2 regions of the Methylobacterium sp. 275MFSha3.1 genome follow, and region 1 is predicted to be linked to the other one. Evidence: predicted binding sites of a transcription regulator. Region 1 holds the regulator's gene; the other holds the start of a gene.
The links. Region 1 encodes LexA, which represses DNA repair genes until DNA is damaged. Its sites were predicted from a motif close to TGTTCNNNNTGTGTTCNG; they were not measured.
Positions count from the first base shown of each region.

Region 2: the regulator LexA is predicted to act here: its motif matches at 2,363-2,380, upstream of parE (DNA topoisomerase IV subunit B).

Region 1 covers NZ_FNWP01000010.1:83,579-86,985, forward strand. Annotated here, with positions in the region: gene fae (formaldehyde-activating enzyme) at 1-208, opposite strand, end outside; gene BLW78_RS13770 (hypothetical protein) at 539-754, shown strand; gene BLW78_RS13775 (hypothetical protein) at 773-1,222, opposite strand; gene lexA (transcriptional repressor LexA) at 1,473-2,201, shown strand; gene BLW78_RS13785 (ComEC/Rec2 family competence protein) at 2,195-3,407, opposite strand, start outside.
Region 2 covers NZ_FNWP01000043.1:21,399-24,805, reverse strand. Annotated here, with positions in the region: gene BLW78_RS29030 (PRC-barrel domain-containing protein) at 1-43, shown strand, start outside; gene parE (DNA topoisomerase IV subunit B) at 196-2,256, opposite strand; gene BLW78_RS29020 (hypothetical protein) at 2,628-2,816, shown strand; gene topA (type I DNA topoisomerase) at 3,002-3,407, opposite strand, start outside.

The DNA.
Region 1 (3,407 bases):
TCATCATCGTGGCCGGGCGCACGAGCTGGTTGAGGTCGCGCACCACGAACATCCGCGTGTGGCCTTGGACCTGCCCCATCATCGACGCGAAGGCCTGACCGACCGGGCCGCGCACCGAGCCGATCAGCACCTCCGGCATGGCGTCGGTGTACTGGCCCTCGGCCGCCAGCACCGTGGCCTCGCCCGTGCGGAACCAGATCTCTTGCATGTTCGAACTCCACCTGATCGGAGCCCGCGGGAGACATCATCGGCGGCCTCGCGTCAATCGCCCCGAGGCCGGCCCCCATCCCGGCCGCCCCTGCCCTCGCCCGCGCCGCGGCGCGGGCGCAGCCCCGTGCCGCCCCGTGCCGCCCCGTATCGCCGCGATGCGGCCGCCGGCATCCGCGACGGCGCGCATCTCCACCCCCGCGCGGCCTGTGGCCTTGAGGAACGCGGACAGGCGAGGCAGGGAAGACCGGAGCGTGGCTCCGGGAGCGGTCCCGGGCCTGGCCGTTCCGGTGGGCGCGCGGCGCCGTGCCGGGCATGCGGGAGGAACACGATGGCGGAGAGCACGGACCGGGGCTCCGGCTGGAGCCTTCAGGCGAGCGCCGTGCCCGACGGGGTGCGCCTGGAACTCGCCCTCGCCGACCTCGGCGGTGCGCCGGTCACCGCCGCGATCGTGCTCGACCGGACGGAGGCCCGGGCCTTCGCCCGCGCCCTGCTGGCCGCCGCCGGCGACGCCGCGGAGCGGACGTTCCCGAAGCCGGGCGCCTGAGGGCGCGCCGCCGGCCGGTCAGCGCACGCCGAGGCCCGGATTGCGGCCCGGCAGGCGGGGGACCACGGTGCCGCGCTTCTCGATCGGCGCGTCGCAGGCGTAGGCGAACTCGGTCTTCAGCGGATCGAACACGGTCTCGCCAGTGATCCGGCAATCCTCGCGCACGGTCTCGTCGAGATAGGCCCGGGCGGCGGTGCGGAAGCGCTTCACCCGGGTGGCGCCCGGCTCCGGATCGATCCGGACCTCGCTCAGGTTGCAGCCGGTATACTCGCGCAGGGCGTTGGACACGATCAGCATCCGGCGCAGCTGCCGGTTGTCGTAGACCTCGTAGGGCTCCTTGCAGCCGATCGTGACGACCTGGGGAGTGAGCGCCACGTAGTTCCGCGAGATGTAGGAGAATCCGGTGGTGCAGCCGGCGAGGCCGAGGGCGGCGAGGCCGAGGGGCAGCAGAGCTGCGGGTCGTCGCATCCTCGTCATTCCAAGAGGGTCCCAGCCCGCACCCCGGATCCGCCGCCTTCCCGGCGGGGCGCCGCGATGCATTGAAACGGCTCCGCTTGCGCCGTCAATGCGTTTCTCGACCTTCTCCCGCGGGCGCGCCCGCGGCGCGCCGGGCCGAGCGGTGCCGCTCTTGCGGAACACTTGCGGAACGTTTAACCTGTTCGTGATTTGTTTCGGAGACCGTCACGTGGCGGTCCGCCAAGCCGCGAGTCCCCCGTCGATGCTCACGCGCAAGCAGCTGGACCTCCTGCGATTCATCCAGAGCCGGATGCAGGAATGCGGTGTCCCGCCGTCGTTCGACGAGATGAAGGATGCCCTCGATCTCAAGTCGAAATCCGGCATCCACCGGCTGATCACGGCGCTCGAGGAGCGCGGCTTCCTCCGGCGCCTCCCAAATCGGGCCCGCGCCATCGAGGTGATCCGCATCCCCGAGAGCCTGACCCAGGCCGCTCCGGCGACTCAGGCCCCCGCCGAGCCGCGCCGCTTCACGCCGAGCGTGGTCGAGGGCGGTAAGTCCAAGCAGCCGCCGGCCCCGGCGAGCACGCGGATGATCGACGAGTCCGGCCGCGCCATCTCGATCCCGGTCATGGGCCGGATCGCGGCCGGTACGCCCGTCTCGGCGATCCAGAACCAGAGCCACGCCATCACCCTGTCGCCGGACTTCGTGGCCGGCGGCGAGCACTACGCCCTCGAGGTGCGCGGCGACTCGATGGTCGAGGCGGGCATCCTGGACGGCGACCTCGTGGTCATCCGCAAGCAGGAGACGGCCAATACCGGCGACATCATCGTGGCGCTGATCGACGACGAGGAGGCGACGCTCAAGCGCCTGCGCCGCCGCGGCTCGTCGATCGCCCTCGAGGCCGCCAACCCGGCCTACGAGACCCGCGTGCTCGGGCCCGACCGGGTCCGGATCCAGGGCCGCCTCGTGAGCCTCGTCCGCCGCTACTGAAGCGGCTCGGCCGGCGCGTCGCCGGGGGCGAGGTCTCCGCCCGGCGCGGCGTCGGCCTCCGGCGTCGCGGCGATCCCGTTCTCCGCGGGGCGGTCGCCCGGCTCCGCGGTGACCGGCGACGGAGGTCCCGGCCCGCGCCCCGCGGCCGGCCGCCAGGGCACGGCGCGGCCGTCGTCCCGGGCGTAGCGCGCGGCGAAGCCGTCGCCGTCGGTCCGGAGGGCCACGGCCCCGCGGGCGGCGAGGACGCGCCGGTCGATCACCAGCGGCCCCGTGCAGGTGGGCGGCGCCGCGAGGCCCGTGATCAGCACCGCGGCGCGGGCGCAATCCTCCGGGAAGGCCCGCCGGTCCCGGACCAGGGCGACCGCCCGCCCGTCCGGCAGCCGGGCGGTGCAGCCGAGCCGGTCGCAGCGCCCGCTGCCCGACCGGACGATCAGCGCCGCGGACCGCCGCCCGTCGCCGTCCGCCTTCAGCCACTGCTCGAGGACGAAGCCCGAAGGGCTGCCGAGGGCCGCGAGCTGCCCGTCCGGGCCCCGCACCGCGGCCCCGGCGCCCTGCCGGTCGACGTAGAGGTCGTAGCGGTCGGGCCGGGCCGCGAGGACGAGCCCGAGCAGGACCGGCGGCACGGCGAGCCAGCGCAGGCGCGAGGCCGGCAGCGTCCCCAGCAGCAGGCCGGCGGTCAGCAGGGCCAGCGCCCCGGCGCCGAAGGCCGGCAGCACCAGGACCGCCCGCTCGAACCCGGCGATCCAGTCCGAGATCGCCAGCATCCCGGCCACCGCCTGCCCCATCAGCCACCAGACCGGCCGGTCGAGGGCGAAGGGATAGGCGAGGCAGCCGATCACCGCGGCGGGCATCACCACCAGGGAGACGAGCGGCAGGGTCAGGGCGTTGCCGACGAGGCCGAAGGGCTGGACCGTCTGGAAGTGGTAGGTGGCGAAGGGGGCCGTCGCGACCTGCGCCACCAGGGTCGTGGCCAGGGTCCCGGTGATCGCCGACAGGCCGGTCCCGACGAGCCGCCCGATCCGCCCGGCCCCCGGGCGCACGAGCAGCCGCCCGTCGATCAGCCGCGCGCAGGCGATCAGCCCGGCCACGGCGCCGAAGGACATCTGGAAGCTCGGGCCGAGCAGGCCCTCCGGCTCGCGGGCGAGCGCGATCAGCGCCGAGAGGGCGAGGTTGCGCATCGACAGGGCCGGCCGGTCCACCAGGATC
Region 2 (3,407 bases), on a different contig from region 1:
CCAGCCCTTCGACCCGGCCAAGGTGATCGCGCCGCCCCGATAAGGCGCGACAGAAACCCGTCACCCGTCTTTGCGAGCGCAGCGAAGCAATCCAGGGCAGCGCCACTTCGATGAACGTGGCGCTGCTGGGCTGCTTCGCTGCGCTCGCAATGACGGCGCGGCGCCATCGACCGACGCGGCGCGGCCGCTCCGGCGTCAGATGTCGAGGTCGGCGCCCTCTGCGAAGGCCGCGCGCTCGCTGATGAAGGCGAAGCGCGCCTCGGGCTTGTTGCCCATCAGACGCTCGACCGTGTCGCCGGTCGATTCCCGGGCCTCGTCCAGGACCGCGACGCGCAGCAATGTGCGCTTCTTCGGATCCATGGTGGTCTCCTTGAGCTGGGCCGGCATCATCTCGCCGAGGCCCTTGAACCGCCCGATCTCGACCTTGCCGCCCTTGAACACGGTCTTGACGATCCGCTCCCGATCCGCGTCGTCCCGGGCATAGGCCACCTTCGAGCCCTGCTGCAGCCGATAGAGCGGCGGGATCGCGAGGTAGAGGTGGCCGCGGTCGATCAGCCTCGGCATCTGGCGGTAGAAGAAGGTGATCAGCAGCGAGGCGATGTGGGCGCCGTCGACGTCGGCGTCCGTCATGATGATCACCTTCTCGTAGCGCAGGTCCGCCTCGCGGAAGGCCGAACCGGTGCCGCAGCCGAGCGCCAGGGTGAGATCCGAGATCAGCTGGTTGGCGCCGAGCTTGTCGCGCGAGGCCGAGGCGACGTTCAGGATCTTGCCGCGCAGCGGCAGGATCGCCTGGGTCGCCCGGTCCCGGGCCTGTTTGGCCGAGCCGCCGGCCGAGTCGCCCTCGACGATGAAGATCTCCGAGCCCGCGGTGCCGGCCGCCGAGCAGTCGGCGAGCTTGCCGGGCAGGCGCAGCTTGCGGGTCGCGCTCTTGCGGGCGACCTCCTTCTCCTGGCGGCGGCGCAGGCGCTCCTCGGCCCGGTCGATCACCCAGTCGAGGAGCTTGTTGGCCTGGGCCGGGGAGGCGGCGAGCCAGTGGTCGAAGGCGTCGCGCACCGCCGTCTCGACGATGCGCTGGGCCTCCACGGTGGCGAGCTTGTCCTTGGTCTGGCCCTGGAACTCCGGCTCGCGGATGAACACCGAGAGCATCGACGCGCAGGTCGCCATGACGTCGTCCGTCGTGACGGCGGTCATGCGCTTGGCCTGGTTCACCCGCTCGGCGTGCTCGCGCAGGCCGCGCAGCAGCGCGACGCGCAGGCCCGCCTCGTGGGTGCCGCCCTCGGGCGTCGGGATCGTGTTGCAGTAGGAGTGCGAGATCCCGTCCTCGGCGACCATCCAGGCCACCGCCCATTCGAGCGACCCGTGCGAGCCCGGCTTGGTGATCTTGCCGGAGAACATGGCGTCCGTGACGAGTTCCTTCCCGTCGATGTCCCGGGCGAGGTAGTCGCGCAGCCCGTCGGGGAAGCGGTGCACCGCCTCGGCCGGCACGTCCTCCAGCCCCTCGAGGAGGGCGGAGGCGCAGCGCCAGCGGATCTCGACGCCGCCGAACAGGTAGGCCTTGGAGCGCGCCATCTTGAACAGGCGGCGCGGGTCGAACTTCAGCGAGCCGAAGATCTGGGCGTCCGGGTGGAAGCGCACGCGGGTGCCGCGGCGGTTCTGCACCCGGCCGACCAGTTCCAAAGCCCCTTGGGCATGACCGCGCGAGAAGGTCTGGCGGTAGAGGGTCTGGTTGCGCGCCACCTCGACCTCCAGCAGGTCGGAGAGTGCGTTCACCACCGAGATGCCGACGCCGTGCAGGCCGCCCGAGGTCTCGTAGACCTTCGAGTCGAACTTACCGCCGGCGTGCAGCGTGGTCATGATGACCTCGAGCGCCGACTTGCCGGGGAATTTCGGGTGCGGGTCGACCGGGATGCCGCGGCCGTTGTCGGTGACGACGAGGGCGCCGGTCTCCTCAAGCTCCACCTCGATGAAGCTGGCATGGCCGGCGACCGCCTCGTCCATCGAGTTGTCGATCACCTCGGCGAACAGGTGGTGGAGCGCCCGCTCGTCGGTGCCGCCGATATACATGCCGGGCCGGCGCCGGACGGGCTCCAGCCCCTCCAGCACCTCGATGTCGGAGGCGGTGTAGCCGCCCTCCGGCTCGGCGGCCGCGAGCGTCGCCACGGAGGCCGCCGAATCCAGCCGCCGCCGCGGCTCGGGCGGGCGGGCCGCCGCGCCCTTGCCGCCCGGCCCGAACAGGTCCCGCGCCGGATCGCTCACGCGCGGCCTCCTGGCGCGCGGCGCGTCGGCCGGCTCGGCTTCGCGCAGACGGGTCTTGGGACGGGTCTCGGGTCGTGGAGCATGCGCCTTCATCCCCGCATGATAGCGGAACAAACCATAAACATCAAAGCCGTTCGCCCTGCGGCGAGGCGGTCGCATCATCGCATGCTGCGCCGCCGCGAGCGAGGGCCGCGTCCGTGCCGGCACACGGTTCCGCGCGCCGGGCCGTCATCACGACGTTGCACAACAATGGGTTAAGGCTTTCTCGTGACCCGCATGCCCGGCTTCCACAGGCGACGCCCGGAACAGAACGGGACGATCGACGTTGGTGGCGGAGATAAATCTTGACCGTGGTCAGGGAGCCGCAGTCCATGAGCGACGCCGCGATCGAGGCCCGCCGCCTCACGTTGATCCGCTTCGAGCATGCGGCCGGCGCCGCCTTCGGCTGCGACGATGACGCGGCCGCAGTGCCGCCGGCCCGGGCGCTGATGAACTCCACCACCCTCGCGCTCGCGACCTTCGCGACGGCCGTGGCGGCGACGATCACCTACTTGGTCTGAACCCGATCGCTGACCGCAACCCGCGGTGAGGGGCGGCAACGCTGCCTCTGCCACGTCCTTGCGAGCGGAGCGAATCAACCCAGTCGGCGCCACGTTCGAACGCCTCGCGCTGCACTGGATTGCTTCGCTCCGCTCGCAAGGACGGGCGGGCTTGCCGGCCCGCCTCAGCCTCGTCCACGAACGCTTCAGCCCGCGCTCGACGTCTTCGCCGCCGCCTTCTTGGCCGCAGGCTTCTTCGCGGCGGTCTTCTTCGCCGCCGGCTTGTCGCCGCTCGCGGCCCGCGCCGACCCTTTCCGGACCGCCCCGCGCTTCGCCGGCTTGCCGCCGCCCGCGGCGCGCTTGGCGTTCACCAGGGCGATCGCCTCGTCGAGGGTCAGCGCCTCGGCGCTCATCGTCTTCGACAGCGTGGCGTTGACCTCGCCGTCCGTGACGTAGGGCCCGTACTTGCCGGCCTTGACCACGAGATCGCGGCCGCTGGCCTCGTCCTTGCCGAGCGGCCGGCCCGGATCGGCGGCCGGGCGGCCGCGTCCGCCGCCCTGCTCCTTGGCGACGATCAGGTCGATGGCGCGGTTAGCCCCGATCTCCAGCACG